DNA from 3 places in the Methylobacterium sp. CM6246 genome. Region 2 is predicted to be linked to each of the others. Evidence: predicted binding sites of a transcription regulator. Region 2 holds the regulator's gene; each other region holds the start of a gene.
What was found. The regulator HrcA, encoded in region 2, represses chaperone genes, less so after heat shock. The targets are predictions, from matches to a motif close to GTTAGCACTCNCNNNNNGNGAGTGCTAAC.
Positions count from the first base shown of each region.

Region 1: a site for HrcA is predicted at 3,419-3,447, ahead of groES (co-chaperone GroES). Genes of this name have one in related genera too.
Region 3: a site for HrcA is predicted at 3,871-3,899, ahead of groES (co-chaperone GroES). Genes of this name have one in related genera too.

Region 1 covers NZ_JBTXKY010000001.1:942,887-948,162, forward strand. Annotated here, with positions in the region: gene ACYQPG_RS04750 (ABC transporter substrate-binding protein) at 1-95, shown strand, start outside; gene ACYQPG_RS04755 (cupin domain-containing protein) at 130-693, shown strand; gene ACYQPG_RS04760 (LLM class flavin-dependent oxidoreductase) at 730-2,076, shown strand; gene ACYQPG_RS04765 (DUF6481 family protein) at 2,230-2,592, opposite strand; gene ACYQPG_RS04770 (cold-shock protein) at 2,773-2,982, opposite strand; gene groES (co-chaperone GroES) at 3,552-3,839, shown strand; gene groL (chaperonin GroEL) at 4,047-5,276, shown strand, end outside.
Region 2 covers NZ_JBTXKY010000001.1:5,345,054-5,350,329, reverse strand. Annotated here, with positions in the region: partial or broken gene ACYQPG_RS25785 (methyl-accepting chemotaxis protein) at 1-1,822, shown strand, start outside; gene hrcA (heat-inducible transcriptional repressor HrcA) at 1,844-2,899, opposite strand; gene rph (ribonuclease PH) at 3,066-3,779, shown strand; gene rdgB (RdgB/HAM1 family non-canonical purine NTP pyrophosphatase) at 3,776-4,405, shown strand; gene hemW (radical SAM family heme chaperone HemW) at 4,444-5,276, shown strand, end outside.
Region 3 covers NZ_JBTXKY010000001.1:4,942,852-4,948,127, forward strand. Annotated here, with positions in the region: gene pdeM (ligase-associated DNA damage response endonuclease PdeM) at 1-437, shown strand, start outside; gene ACYQPG_RS23840 (DUF3455 domain-containing protein) at 510-938, opposite strand; gene ACYQPG_RS23845 (methyl-accepting chemotaxis protein) at 1,116-2,576, opposite strand; gene ACYQPG_RS23850 (CorA family divalent cation transporter) at 2,773-3,759, opposite strand; gene groES (co-chaperone GroES) at 3,970-4,260, shown strand; gene groL (chaperonin GroEL) at 4,333-5,276, shown strand, end outside.

The sequences.
Region 1 (5,276 bases), 4.4 Mb from region 2:
CACGGGCGGCGGCGATCTTCGACACGGGGTTTTCCCAAGCCCCATCCCAGGGTCTCACCCCAGGCCTGTCGAAAGTCCCGGTCGCGGTGCAATGATGAGGGGCTGTTCCCCGGATCAGAGGTCCTGACGATGCACGACACCGGCGACGACCACACCCACAGCCATGCCCACGAGGACGGCCAAAATCACGGCCAAAATCACAACCATGATCACGATCATCCCGCAGGGGAGGGGGCGGCGCGCTGGAAGCATGACGGCGTGCGCGTGATCCCGGGCGACCAGCTCGACAGCAACACGGCGCAGACCCCCGGCATGTTCCGGCAGGCGGCGGTCAACGCCGCCCGGGTCGGCGCCCAGAAGATCTGGGCCGGCACGGTGGCGATCCAGCCCGACGCCAAGACCGGCGTGCACCATCACGGCGCCCTGGAAAGCGTGATCTACGTGGTCTCCGGCCGCGCCCGGATGCGCTGGGGCGAGCGGCTCGAATACGTGGCCGAGGCCGGGCCGGGGGACTTCATCTTCGTGCCGCCTTTCGTGCCGCACCAGGAGATCAACGCCTCCACGGACGAGCCCCTGCACTGCGTGCTGGTGCGCTCGGACAACGAGGCCGTGGTGGTCAACATCCCGGATGTCGAGCCGGTGGAGCGGCCCGAATCCGTCCACTGGGTCGATCCGATCCACAAGCACCCGTGAGCCGCCGCGGAGCGCAGCCGTGAGTGCAGCGCAGACATGAGTCGAGGCCGCCAGCTGCATCTCGGCGCGTTCATGCGCCCGGTGGGGATCCACACGGCGTGGTGGCGCTATCCGGGCGGCTACCCGGACGCGAACTTCAACTTCGAGCATCTGGCGCACTTCGCCCGGCGGCTGGAGGCGGCGAAGTTCGACGCCTTCTTCATGGCCGACCACCTGGCGGTGATGAACATGCCGATGGCGGCCCTGCGCCGCTCGGCCACCGTGACCTCGTTCGATCCGCTGACGCTGCTGCCGGCCTTGGCCGTCCTCACGTCGCGGATCGGCCTGATCGCCACGGCCTCGACCACCTACAACGAGCCCTATCATGTGGCCCGGAAGTTCGCCTCGCTCGACCACATCTCCAAGGGCCGCGGGGGCTGGAACCTCGTCACCTCGGGCAACCCGGACGAGGCGCTGAATTTCGGCCGCGACGCGCATCTCGACCATGCCGTGCGCTACGCCCGGGCGCGCGAGTTCTACGACGTGGTCACCGGCCTGTGGGATTCCTGGGCCGACGACGCCTTCCGGATGGATCCGGAGAGCGGCCTGTTCTTCGATGCCGACAAGCTGCACGTCCTCGACCACCGGGGCGCGTTCCTGACGGTGAAGGGCCCGCTCAACGTCGCCCGGCCGGTCCAGGGCTGGCCGGTGATCGTTCAGGCCGGCGCCTCGGAGGCGGGACGGCAGATCGCGGCCGAGACCGCCGAGATGGTGTTCGGCGCGAGCCCGACCCTGGAGGCCGCGCAGGCCTACTACGCCGACGTGAAGGGCCGGATGCCGGCGCTCGGGCGCGATCCCGACCACCTGAAGATCCTGCCCGGCGCCCTGGTGGTCCTGGGCGAGACCGAGGCCGAGGCGCAGGCCAAGCGGGCGCGCCTCGACGACCTCGTCCATCCCGACAGCGGGCTCGCCAACCTGTCGGTGCGGCTCGGGGTCGACGCCTCCGGGTTCGATCTCGACGCGCCCCTGCCCGAGATCCCCGCGACCAACGCCAGCAAGACCAGCCAGGCCCAGATTCTCGATGAGGCCCGCCGGACCGGCGCCACCGTGCGCGACCTCGCCCGCAAGGTCGGCGCCTATGCCGGGCTTCAGTTCGTCGGGACGCCCGCGCAGGTCGCGGACCGGATGGAGGAATGGCTGGAGAGCCGCGGGTGCGACGGCTTCAACGTCATGTTCCCGTTCGTGCCCGAGGGGCTCGACGACGTGGTCGACCGGCTCGTGCCGGAACTGCAACGGCGCGGCCTGTTCCGGCGCGACTACGCCGGCACGACCCTGCGCGACCATCTCGGCCTGCCGCGCCCGCCGAACCGGTTCTTCGCGTCGGACGAGACGAGGAGCGCGTGACTGAGAAGGGTGGGCCGGTTTGCGAACGGTTCGAGATCTGCGCGCCTACCCAAGGCGCCACTCCGTCATTCCGGGCTCCGCGTCGCGGCCCCGGAATGACACGGTGATTCCGGGGGAAAGCCTGGACAGACGGCTTTCGCAGGAAGCGATGCGTTACCGCTTCACCTTGGCCTTGCGGGCGGCGAAGCGGGCATCGCGGGTCGCCTTCTGCTCGGCGGCGAGGGCGGCCTGGCGCTCGACCTTCTCGGCGGCCTGACGGACGATCTCGGCCGCTGCGCGCTCCTGTTCGGCAAGGGCTTCGGCGGCGCGGACCGCCTCGGCGGCGGCGCGGGCGGCCTCCCGCTCGCTCACCCGCACTTCGCGGGCCTCGACGACGGCCTGGCGCTCGGCTTGCCGGGCGAGGACGGCCGGATCGTCCGCCGCGGGCCGTGCACGGAACTGGGCCAGCCGCTCTTCCTTGGCTTTCGCGCCGGCCTCGAGACGATCGGACAGCTGCGTTTCTTTGAATTGACCCACGGATACTCCTCGCGCGCTTCGCAGCGCCGGTGGCGAGAGCATCATCCCGAAAGCGTATCGGAGACCGATGATGCCCGATCAAGAGCCCGAAACGGCATCACGGATGCCGGTCCAGAAACAGAAGAAGCCGCTCCACACAGGGAACGGCTTCGAAACGCGTCCTCTGGTGAGGCGCTCGGTTCAGGCGGCCTGGAGGCTGCCGGCGGACTGCTTGCCGCTGCGACGGTCGGTTTCCAGCTCGAAGGAGAGCTTCTGGCCCTCGATCAGGTTGCGCATGCCGGCGCGCTCGACAGCCGAGATGTGAACGAACACGTCCTTGCCGCCGTCGTCAGGCTGGATGAAGCCGAAGCCCTTGGTCTCGTTGAACCACTTAACGGTGCCGATGGTCATAAATATTCCAACTGCTTTAGAGCATGATGCGATCGACCAGCATTCCGGCCGACCAAAATCATCATACGGTAACAAAGATCCAGTGTTTGCTGCTGATGCGCTGCACGGGCAGCGAACGCTGGACGATCGAATGGGTCGAGCGCACGCCGTGCATGCGCTCATCCGCGAGTCGTCGAAAATGGGAGAGATGCAGAGCGCTCGCCCTGTTGTGGCGAGACGGCCGAATATCTGGCCTCAAATCGATCCGTGATCTCTAGCGCATCGCCGGGATAATCACAATCCCGAAATAGGCCGCGGAGAAAAACCGTCTGGCGTGCCGGCGAAATCGCGGCTTCTTGCGATGTTGTTTTGGTGTGCGACTTTCAATATTCCAGGCCGCCCGTGCAGGCTCAGCCGCTTCGGAGGGCCGCGATCGAGCCCGGCGGCTTCGAAGCGCGTTAGCACTCTCGCCGATTGAGTGCTAAGAGATCCACACCCGGCGCGGATGATTCGGTCCGCCGCCGCCTTTCCCGTCCGGGCTCCGTCATGCCGACGCGAGACCCGCAGGCGGGACGACCAGGATGCCACACATGAAGTTTCGCCCGCTGCACGACCGCGTGGTGCTACGCCGCATCGAGGGCGAGGAGAAGACCAAGGGCGGGATCATCATCCCCGACACCGTCAAGGAGAAGCCCCAGGAGGGCGAGGTCGTCGCCGTCGGACCCGGTGCCCGGGACGAGGCCGGCAAGATCAATCCCCTGGAAGTGAAGCCCGGTGATCGCGTGCTGTTCGGCAAGTGGTCCGGCACCGAGGTCAAGATCGACGGCCAGGACCTTCTGATCATGAAGGAATCCGACATCATGGGCGTCGTCGCCTAGCGTCGTACCGGATCGCGCCGTCCCTGATCGCACTGCAATCGGGTACGGCACTCAGTCCTTGATTCGACGCGCCCGCGAACGCCGAACCGGTACCCGTTTCGGCAGCCGGCGCTCTGAGGGCGTCCGCTCCCGCAGATGCTGCCCAAGCCCTTCGAGGCGCCCGCTCCGGCGCGCCTCGGGGCCGAACGACAACAGACGAGATTGTCCATGTCAGCCAAAGACGTTCGTTTTTCCGTCGACGCCCGCGAGAAGATGCTGCGCGGCGTCGAGCTGCTCGCCAGCGCGGTGAAGGTGACGCTCGGCCCGAAGGGCCGGAACGTCGTGATCGAGAAGAGCTTCGGCGCCCCGCGCATCACCAAGGACGGCGTCACCGTCGCCAAGGAGATCGAACTCGCCGACAAGTTCGAGAACATGGGCGCCCAGATGGTGCGCGAAGTGGCCTCGAAGTCGAGCGACATCGCGGGTGACGGCACCACCACCGCCACCGTGCTGGCCGCCTCCATCGTCCGCGAGGGCGTGAAGTACGTCGCCGCCGGCATGAACCCGATGGACCTGAAGCGCGGCATCGACCTCGCGGTCGCCGCGGTCGTGAAGGACATCAGCGAGCGCTCCCGCAAGGTCGCCTCCTCGGAGGAGATCGCCCAGGTCGGCACGATCTCCGCCAACGGCGACAAGGAGATCGGCGAGATGATCGCCCACGCCATGCAGAAGGTGGGCAACGAGGGCGTGATCACGGTCGAGGAGGCCAAGACGGCCGAGACCGAGCTCGACGTCGTCGAGGGCATGCAGTTCGACCGCGGCTACCTGTCCCCGTACTTCATCACGAACGCGGAGAAGATGGTCGCCGAGCTCGAGGATCCCTACATCCTGATCCACGAGAAGAAGCTGTCGTCGCTGCAGGCGATGCTGCCGGTGCTCGAGGCCGTGGTGCAGACCGGCAAGCCGCTGCTGATCATCGCCGAGGACATCGAGGGCGAGGCGCTGGCCACCCTGGTGGTGAACAAGCTGCGCGGTGGCCTGAAGGTCGCGGCCGTGAAGGCGCCGGGCTTCGGTGACCGCCGCAAGGCGATGCTCGAGGACATCGCGATCCTGACCAAGGGCCAGATGATCGCCGAGGACCTCGGCATCAAGCTCGAGAACGTGACGCTCGACATGCTCGGCCGCGCCAAGCGGGTGCGCATCGAGAAGGAGACCACCACGATCATCGACGGGTCCGGCGAGAAGACCGACATCGAGGGCCGGATCTCGCAGATCAAGGCGCAGATCGAGGAGACCACCTCGGACTACGATCGCGAGAAGCTGCAGGAGCGCCTGGCCAAGCTCGCGGGCGGCGTCGCGGTGATCCGCGTCGGCGGTTCGACCGAGGTCGAGGTCAAGGAGAAGAAGGACCGCGTCGACGACGCCCTCCACGCCACCCGCGCGGCTGTCGAGGAAGGC
Region 2 (5,276 bases):
ATGGCGAGCCTGAGCGTCGCATCGGCGCGGAGTGTCGGAAACTGGTTGCGCGGCAAGCTCGACGTGACACAGCTCATGGCGCAGCAGATCGCGCTTGCCGGAATCGGGCCGGAGGCGAACGACGTCCTCGGTCTGCCGATGGCGCGCAACCTCTTCTTCGGTGCGTATATCGGCCGTCCGGACGGCTTTTACACAATGGTGCCCAAGTCCGAGCTGCCCTCCGGCTACGACCCGCGTGAGCGTCCGTGGTACAAGGATGCCTTGGCGGCCGGGCAAGCTGTCTTGACCGAGCCCTATATCGACGCCGGAACCAACGCCGTCACGATCACTGCGGCGGGGCCAGTCTTCGGCAAGAACCGGGCGGTCCTCGGCGTGATCGGAGGCGACTTCGACAGCGCCGCCCTGACCCGGATGATCGCCGAGGTCGGCGCGGGCGGCAAAAGCTACGCCTATTTGGTGTCGCGCGGTGGAACGGTGCTGGCCCATCCGCGCGCGGAGCTGATCGGCAAACCGCTGTCGGACTTGATCGCGGGGCCGCCGCCGAAGATCGGCGGCGACCTTGCCGAGACCCAGGAGGGCGGCCGGGCGACCTTCACCGCCTTCGCCCGCGTCCCGAACCTGCCGCCATCGCTCGACTGGTACATCGCGCTCTCGGTTGACAGCGCCGAGGCGCTGGCTTCGACCACGCTGTTGGCGAAGGAGCTGGCGGTGGCCACCCTTCTGGTCCTGCTCGTGCTCGGCCTCGTCGTTGGCCGGCTGATGACGCTCACCGTCTCGCGTCCGCTCAATCGCTTGGTTGGCGTCCTGCAGCGCATGAGCCAGGGCGCGCTCGATACCGAGATCGCCGAGGCTCGGCGCGGCGACGAGATCGGCCTGGTCGGCCAAGCGGTCGAGGGCATCAAGGCTTTGGTGGCGCAGCGGGCGCGCGACCAGGCCGAGGTGAAGCGCGGGGCGGACGAGGCCGCCGAATCCGAGCGCAGGCGCGCGATGAATGCGCTGGCCGATGGCTTCGAGCAGGCCGTCGGGGCGATCGTCGGCATGGTCTCGTCCTCGGCCACCGAGCTTGAGGCCACGGCCCAGACCCTGACGGCGAGCGCGACCCAGGCTGCGGCGCAATCGACCAGCGTCGCGGCCGCCGCCGAGGAGGCGGCCACCAACGTCCGCACGGTCGCGGCCGCAGCGGAGCAACTCGGCACCAGCGTCCGGGAGATTGCCGGGCAGGTGGAGGGCTCGACCACCCTGGCGCAAGCGGCGGTCGGCGAGGCGGACCAGACCGGCCATCTGGTGCAGGACCTGGCCCAGGCGGTCTCGAAGATCGGCGACGCGGTCGGGCTGATCTCCAGCATCGCGGCCCAGACCAATCTCCTCGCCCTGAACGCGACGATCGAGGCCGCGCGCGGGCGAGGCCGGACGGGGCTTCGCCGTCGTTGCGTCCGAGGTGAAGGAACTGGCTGCCCAGACCGGACGCGTCACCGAAGAGATCACCGGCCTGATCGGTCGGATCCAAGGATCGACCGACCACGCCACGCAGGCGATCGGCGGGATCATGACGCGCATCCGCGACATCAACCGCGTCACAGGCGCGGTAGCGGCCGCGGTGGAGCAGCAGGGCACGGCGACCCAGGAGATCGTGCGCAACGTCAGCCAGGCGGCGAGCGGGACAGACGAGGTCACCACGAACATCACCGGCGTCGCCGCGGCCTCGGAGCAGACCGGCACGGCCGCCCATCAGGTGCTCGACGCGGCCTCCGCGCTCTCGCGGCAATCGGCGCAGCTGTCTCGCGAGGTTGCAGACTTCCTGCACACCGTCCGGGCCGCTTGAGCGCGGCCCGACGGGCGGCTGTCAGCGGCTGCCGTCGAGCAGCTTCGAGACCACCCGGGCGGTGTAATCGACCATCGGGACGATACGGGCGTAGTTCAGCCGCGTGGGCCCGATCACGCCGACGACGCCGACGATCTTCTGCGACCCGTCGCGGAACGGCGCGGCGATCAGCGACGAGCCCGAGAGCGAGAACAGCTTGTTCTCCGAGCCGATGAAGATCCGCACGCCCTCGCCGCCCTCGGCGCGGGCCAGGAGGTCGATGACGTCCTTCTGGGTCTCGAGATCGTTGAACAGCAGGCGGATGCGCTCGAGGTCCTCGACGGCGCGCAGGTCGTCGAGCAGGTTCGCTTGACCGCGCACGATCAGTTGCCGGGCTTCGCTCGGGCCCACCGGCGTCGCGAGGCCTGCATCGACCAAGCGCTCGGTCAGCGCGTCCAACTCGCGCTTCATCGCCTTGCGGCCAGCCTCGATCTCGGCGCGCAGCGTGCCGAGGGTGCGGCCCTGCAGCCGGGCATTGAGGAAGTTCGTGGCCTCCTGGAGCGCGCCGGCTGGCAGACCCGGCGGCAGGTCGACCAGCCGGTTCTCCACCGAGCCGTCGTCGGAGACCAGCACCACGAGGGCGCGGGCCGGATCGAGGCGGACGAACTCGATGTGCTTGAGGTGGACGTTCGCCTTCGTGGTCAGAACCACGCCAGCGCCGCGCGAGATGCCCGACAGCATGGTCGAGGCTGCGGCCAGCGCCGAATCGAAGGTGTGGCCGGAGGCGGCGGCGCGCATCTCCGCCTCGATCCGGGTCTGCTCCTCCTGGCCGACATCGCCGAGTTCGAGCATGGCATCCACGAAGAACCGCAGCCCGAGCTCGGTCGGCAGCCGGCCGGCCGAGGTGTGCGGCGCGAAGATCAGGCCGGAATGCTCCAGGTCCGCCATGACGTTGCGGATCGAGGCCGGCGACAGCGCCATCGGGAGGATGCGCGCCAGGTTGCGCGACCCCACCGGCTCGCCGGTCGTGAGATAGCTCTCGACGATCTGCCGGAAGATCTCGCGGGCGCGCTCGTTGAGGGCGGCGAGCGCCTGCATCGAGGGGTCTTGCGGAAAGAGGCTGTTGGAATCGGTCACGCGGTCATCCTGTCGTGCGATCATGTCCGCCCGGTGTCCAGGGATCAATCCGTACGGCGATGCTTGCCCGCGCAGGCTCCGCGGCCTAAGAGCCCGGCCCTCACTCTCTCATCAGAAAGGGCCCGCGATGAGGCCTTCGAAGCGCGCCGCCGACGAGCTGCGGCCGGTCACCCTGGAGCGCGCGGTCTCGCGCTTCGCCGAGGGCTCCTGCCTGGTCAGCTTCGGCAACACCCGCGTGCTCTGCACCGCCTCCCTCGAAGAGCGCGGTCCCCCGTGGCTGCGCGGCTCCGGCAAGGGCTGGGTCACCGCCGAGTATGCGATGCTGCCGCGCGCGACGCATGACCGGACCCGGCGCGAGATCAATTCGGGCAAGCCGTCGGGCCGCACGCAGGAGATCCAGCGGCTCATCGGCCGGTCACTCCGCGCGGTCACCAACCTGCCCGCAATGGGAGAGCGCCAGATCACCGTCGATTGCGACGTGATCCAGGCCGATGGCGGCACCCGGACCGCGGCGATAACCGGTGCCTGGGTGGCGCTCTACGATTGCTTCGCCTGGATGCGCACCCGCTCGATCATCTCGGTGGACCCGCTGCGCGACCACGTCGCGGCCGTGTCTTGCGGCCTGTACAAGGGCACACCGGTGCTCGACCTCGACTACGCCGAGGATTCGGCGGCCGAGACCGACGCGAACTTCGTGCTGACCGGCAAGGGCGGCATCGTCGAGGTGCAGGGCACCGCCGAGATGGAGCCGTTCTCCGAGGCCCAGCTCCTCGAATTGCTGCGGCTGGCCCGCGCCGGCACCGACCGGCTGGTGGCGCTCCAGAAGGAGACGATCGCGTGAGCCGCAGGCTGACCGGCAAGGTGGTGATCGCAACCCACAACGCGGGCAAGCTCACCGAGATGCGCGAGCTGCTGGCACCGTTCGGGATCGAGGCGGTCTCGGCCGGCGAGCTGGGGCTGCCCGAGCCTGACGAGACCGGCACGATGTTCTCCGAGAACGCCGCCATCAAGGCGCATGCCGCCGCCAAGGCGACCGGACTGCCCGCCTTCGCGGACGATTCCGGCCTCTGCGTCGATGCACTGGACGGCGCGCCGGGCATCTTCTCCGCGCGCTGGGCCGGTCCGACCAAGGACTTTTCCGGCGCGATGGCACGCATCGTCTCGGAGCTGGAACAGCGCGACGCGAGCGACCGGACGGCGCATTTCGTCTCCGCGCTCGTGCTCGCCTGGCCGGACGGCCATACCGAGCTTTTCGAGGGCCGTGTGTTCGGCACGCTCGTTCCGCCGCGGGGCGATGCCGGCTTCGGCTACGATCCGATCTTCCAGCCGGACGGCCATGCCCGGACCTTCGGCGAGATGAGCGCCGAGGAGAAGCACGGTGTCGATTGGCAGAAGGGGGAGGGGCTGTCGCACCGCGCCCGGGCCTTCGTGTTGTTGAGCCGCGCCTGCCTGGCGCCGGCGGCCTGATTGCCAAACCGCGCTGGCACGCGCACATCCCGGCGATCATGACTTCGACCGGCCCGGACCATCCGACCCGCGACGCGGGCTTCGGCATCTACCTGCACTGGCCCTTCTGCGCCGCGAAGTGCCCATATTGCGACTTCAACAGCCACGTCCGGCATGCGGGCGTGGATCAGGCGCGCTACCTCGACGCATTCCGGGCGGAGATCGCCCACAGCGCCGCCCGTACCCCGGGCCGCACCGTCACCAGCATCTTCCTCGGCGGCGGTACGCCGTCGCTGATGGATCCCGCGACGGTGGCGGGCCTGCTCGACGCGGTGGCGGCGCACTGGGCGATGGCCTCGGATATCGAAATCACCCTGGAGGCCAACCCGTCGAGCGTCGAGGCCAGCCGCTTCCGCGGCTACCGGACCGCCGGGGTGAACCGGGTGTCGCTCGGCGTGCAGGCGCTGGACGACGCGTCGTTGAAGAAGCTCGGGCGGCTGCACAACGCCGAGGACGCCTTCGCGGCGATCGGCATCGCGCAGGCGGTGTTCGACCGGACCTCGTTCGACCTGATCTACGCACGCCCCGACCAGACCCCCGCCCTGTGGCGGGCCGAGCTAAACGAGGCGCTCACCCGCGCCGCCGAACACCTGTCGCTCTACCAGCTCACCATCGAGCCGGGCACGCCGTTCCACGGCCTCGCCGCCGCCGGCAAGCTGGTGACGCCCGACGACGAGGCGGGCCGGATCCTCTACGACGTGACCCAGGAGGTCTGCGGGCAGGCGGGCCTGCCGTCCTACGAGATCTCCAACCATGCCCGGCCGGGCGCGGAATCCCGCCACAACCTGCTCTACTGGCGCTACGGCGAATATGCCGGCATCGGGCCGGGGGC
Region 3 (5,276 bases), 400 kb from region 2:
ATGTCCGCGGCCCGGAGCGGATGGAGCCCGGCGACCGGGCCATGGTGTCGGCTTTGCAGGAGGGCCGGGACTGGGTCTGGATCGCGGGCAATCACGACGCGGCGGTTAGCGAGGGCGTCGGCGGCCGCTACGCCGACGCGCTAACCCTGGGCGGCCTGATCCTGCGTCACGAGCCGAGCGGCGAACCGGTCCCCGGTGAGATCGCCGGCCATCTCCATCCCTGCGGAAAGGTCGCCATGCGCGGCCGGGCGGTCCGCCGCCGCTGCTTCGTCACCGACGGCACCCGCCTGGTGATGCCCGCCTTCGGTGCCTACGCGGGCGGGCTGAACGTCCGCGACCGGGCCATCGACGGCCTATTCCCCAATGGGTTCACGGCCCATCTGCTCGGGGATGGACGGGTCTTCACCATCGGCCGAGCGCAGCTGGCGCGGGATTGACGGGAGCGCGCGTGACAGTTCGAAATATCGCCTCGCCGCGGGTGGGGCCGTGTGAACGAGCGCCGTGAGACGTCAGCGATAGAAGGTGTAGGTCGCGCTGTAGGGCACCCGCGCCGTCTGGCCCGGCATGCAGACGCCCTGCGGTTTCTCACCGCCGACTGTGTCGCTGCGCAGGACATACTGCGTTCCGGCGAGCAACCCGGTTCCGGACGTCCGGCCGGAGAGTAGCAGCCACGCGACCGCCTGGGGTCGCGGTGCGGGCACCTGAGCGATGACGGTACCGAGCACCCGGGATCCGTCCTGCGCCTCCCAGACCGGTCCCTCGAAGTGGCGCCCGACCGTGCTTCCATCCGGCTGGACGAGTTCGGCCTCGGGTTTGGCGGGGCCCCAGGCCGGGCCGTTCTCGGCAGCGATGCAGGCATAGACCTGCACGCCCCGGGCGGCGAGACGCGCGATCGCCACGCTGCCGGGCGGCGGTTCCAGGCCCGCCGGTTCGGCCAATGCGAAAGCCGGAGCGCAGGACGCCACGGCGATGAGGGTTGTCCGCCAAGACCTTGTGAGGCTGCGGAGCGTGATGACGGCGTGGGGAATCGGTTCAGCTCCATCCGGACAGTCCGAACCGCCGATACGTTGCAAACCGCGTGCGCGTTTCACGCCGCGGCTCGCGCGTGATCCAGGTCAGGCTGATTTCATGAACCGCGTGACACTCTCCGAGAGATCCGCTGAGTGTCCGGCGAGGCTCTCGGCGACTCCCAGGACAGCTTCCGCCAGTTGACCGGTGGCATTGGCGGCCTGCGAAACGCCGCCGATATTGCCGGACATCTCGTGCGTCGAGACCGCCTGCTCCTCGACAGCGCTCGCCATCGCCAGGGTCAGCGTCGAGAGCTCGGCGACGGCGGCGGTGATCATCTCGATCGCTCCGACCGCCTCGCCGGTTGCGCTCTGGATCGCCGCAACCTGCTGGGTGATCTCGCCGGTGGCCTTCGCGGTCTGCTCGGCCAGAGCCTTGACCTCGCTCGCCACCACCGCGAAGCCCCGGCCGGCGGCGCCCGCCCGCGCGGCCTCGATCGTGGCATTCAGCGCCAGGAGGTTGGTCTGCCCGGCGATCGACTTGATCATGCCGACCACCGCGTCGACCTCCCGGGCGTTCTCGGCGAGCTGCCGCATCGTCGCGTCCGTGGTCTCGGCCTGCACCGCGATCTGGCGGGCGCGCTCGGAGACCCGTCCGACCTGACCCGAGATCTCCTGGATTGCGCCGTTCATCTGCTCGGAGTTCGCCGCCACGGACGAGGCCTTCTGCCGAGCGGAATCGGCCGACTGCGTCAGCCCCTCGGCCGAATGCTGCATCTCGCGGATCGCCGAACCCACGGCATCGACGACACGGCTGACGTCGGTGGACATATTCACCTGCGCGGATACGACGGCCCAGGTCAGCATCGGTCCGATGTAATTGCCCTTCCGGTCGTTGACGGCGGTGACCTGCAGATCGAGGGTCTCCGGCCCGACCTTGATCTTGGTCCGGTGCGGCAGCCGGCTCGCATCCGCCAGCATGTTACGCTGGTGACGCGGGTTCTTGTGGAACACGTCGAAGGAGTGGTCGAGCATCTCGTCGACCTTGATCGGCAGCCATTGCTCCAGCGGCCCGAGGGTCCGGCGCGAGGTCGCGTTCAGGAAGTTGATCTTGAACTCGTTGCGGGGATCGGCGGTCATCACCGCGACCGGCATGTTGTCGATCATCGACATCAGCCGATCGATATCGTTCTTCTTGGCCGAGATGTCGGCCGCGAACTTGACCACCTTCACCGGCTTGCCGCGCGCGTCGAGGACGGGGTTGTAGGTCGCCTCCAGCCAGACCTCCGTGCCGTTCTTGTCGATCCGCAGGAATTCGCCGGTGACGTACTGACCGTCCTTCAGCTTCGACCAGAACTCCGTGTACTCTGGCGACTTGGCAGCCATCGGTTCGACAAAGATGCGATGATGTTTGCCTTGTACATCCGCAAGGGTGTACTTCATCAGGTGCAAAAAGTTGTGGTTGGCACTCAGGACTTGCCCGTCCATCGAGAGTTCGATGATCGCCAACGACCGGTCCAGGGCGTCAAGCTTGGCCTGCGCCTCGTTATAGACGGTTCTCTTGAACATATCGGTGTCCACGCTGCTCCTGCGAGCATATGGCCGAGATTGGGTTAAATTTTATATAATTCGACAGTCTTTGAAACCGAAGCCTGCATTGAGAGCGCGTCAAATGAAATATTCAATCAAAGTAAGTTGTAATAGTTGATTGGCAGAGGCTTAGATTTGTATTAAAGACAGCTTTTGCCTTTTAAGCTGACGAATATCAGAACCACCCGCGGCTTCGGAAATATACAATTGGAGCAAGAGCGCTGATCAAAATAAGCGCGAGGGCGTAGGGATATCCGTAGGCCCAGTCCAGCTCCGGCATGTGCTTGAAGTTCATGCCGTACATCGAGGCGATCAGCGTCGGCGGCACACCAACCACAGACACCACCGTCAGTACCCGGAAGACGTTGTTCTGCTCGATGTTGATGAGCCCCAATGTGGCGTCGAGGAGGAACTGAACGTTCTCGGCAAGCCGCGTCTCGAACTCGTCCAGGGAGTCGATGTCGCGCCGGATCGTCTCGAAGCGACCGTCGCCGGGCAGGCCGAGCCCTTCGCAAGCGGCCGACACGAACGGCACGATCCGCTCCAGGCCGAGCAGGCTCGCGCGGATCTTCCCGAGAACCTTCCCACGGTTGCTGATGCCGCGCAGGATCCGCCGCAGCGCCAGGTCGCGGCGGCGGGGCGGCGGGCTTTCCAGCCGACGGCGATCGGCGCCGCGGACATCGAAGTCGAAGATCCGCGTGGACAGCGTGTCGAGTTCGGAGGCCATGTCCTCCAGGGCGTCCGCGAGGCTGTCGACCAACTCCTCCAGGATCACGAGGAAGATCTCGCTCGGCGTCACGCTGCCGTCGCCGTCGGCGATGCGCTTCTCCGACGAGTCGATCGCGCGCATGTCGTGGAACCGGATCGTGACGAGGTGATCCTTCGACAGGAGGAACCCCAGCGGTTTCAACTGGGAATCACTGCGCTCGAAGGTGATCATCGGCGTCGAGAGCGACAGCCCGCCCTTCACGCGCCGCAGCCGGCTGGAGGATTCCACCTCCGACAGTGCGGCCCGGGACGGTACGCGCAGGCCGGTGGCCGCTTCCACGGCGGCGGCCTCCTCGGAACTCGGGTCGTTCAGATCGAGCCAGACGGCATTGCCGGGAATCGGGCCGCCGCGTTCAGGCGTCACCGCGCCTTCGGGTCCGTGGAGGCTCAGCATGAGGGCGCGTTATCCTAGGGGAAATAAGGGCCGATGCCGGGTCATCTCGCCGTCGCGCGCGGGTGCGACAGTCTTGACTTCGAGCCGCACGAGAGCTAACTCGCCGCCGTCATTGGCACTCGCCAAGACAGAGTGCTAACAGTCGGGCTTGGGAGCGGCCGCGCACGCCGCATCAACGCCAACTGCAGACCTGAAGCAAGAGGGCAGCTCATGAAGTTCCGTCCGCTGCACGACCGCGTGGTCGTCCGTCGCATCGAGGGCGAGGAGAAGACCAAGGGCGGCATCATCATTCCGGACACCGCCAAGGAGAAGCCGCAGGAAGGCGAGATCGTCGCCGTCGGTCCCGGCGCTCGCGACGAGCAGGGCCGCGTCAACGCGCTCGACGTGAAGGCGGGGGACCGCGTCCTGTTCGGCAAGTGGTCCGGCACCGAGGTCAAGATCGACGGTCAGGACCTCCTGATCATGAAAGAATCCGACATCATGGGCGTCGTCGCCGCCTGATCGGATCGCCCGTTCCAACCCTTTGAGGCCACCTGAGGCCTTGGGGTCCAACCCAACCACAAGAGGCAAACCATGGCAGCGAAAGACGTTCGTTTCTCCGCCGACGCCCGCGATAAGATGCTGCGCGGCGTCGATATCCTTGCCGACGCGGTGAAGGTGACGCTGGGCCCGAAGGGCCGCAACGTCGTGATCGAGAAGAGCTTCGGCGCCCCGCGCATCACCAAGGACGGCGTCACCGTCGCCAAGGAGATCGAACTCGCCGACAAGTTCGAGAACATGGGCGCCCAGATGGTGCGCGAAGTGGCCTCGAAGACCAACGACATCGCGGGTGACGGCACCACCACCGCCACCGTGCTGGCCCAGGCCATCGTCCGCGAAGGCGCCAAGTACGTCGCCGCCGGCATCAACCCGATGGACCTGAAGCGCGGCATCGACCTCGCCACCGCCGCCGCGGTGAAGGACATCATCGCGCGCGCCAAGAAGGTCTCGACCTCCGACGAGGTCGCCCAGGTCGGCACGATCTCCGCCAACGGCGACAAGGAGATAGGCGAGATGATCGCCCACGCCATGCAGAAGGTGGGCAACGAGGGCGTGATCACGGTCGAGGAGGCCAAGACGGCCGAGACCGAGCTCGACGTCGTCGAGGGCATGCAGTTCGACCGCGGCTACCTGTCCCCGTACTTCATCACGAACGCGGAGAAGATGGTCGCCGAGCTCGAGGATCCCTACATCCTGATCCACGAGAAGAAGCTGTCGTCGCTGCAGGCGATGCTGCCGGTGCTCGAGGCCGTGGTGCAGACCGGCAAGCCGCTGCTGATCATCGCCGAGGACATCGAGGGCGAGGCGCTGGCCACCCTCGTGGTGAACAAGCTGCGCGGCGGCCTGAAGGTCGCAGCCGTGAAGGCGCCGGGCTTCGGTGACCGCCGCAAGGCGATGCTCGAGGACATCGCGATCCTGACCAAGGGCCAGATGATCGCCGAGGACCTCGGCATCAAGCTCGAGAACGTGACGCTCGA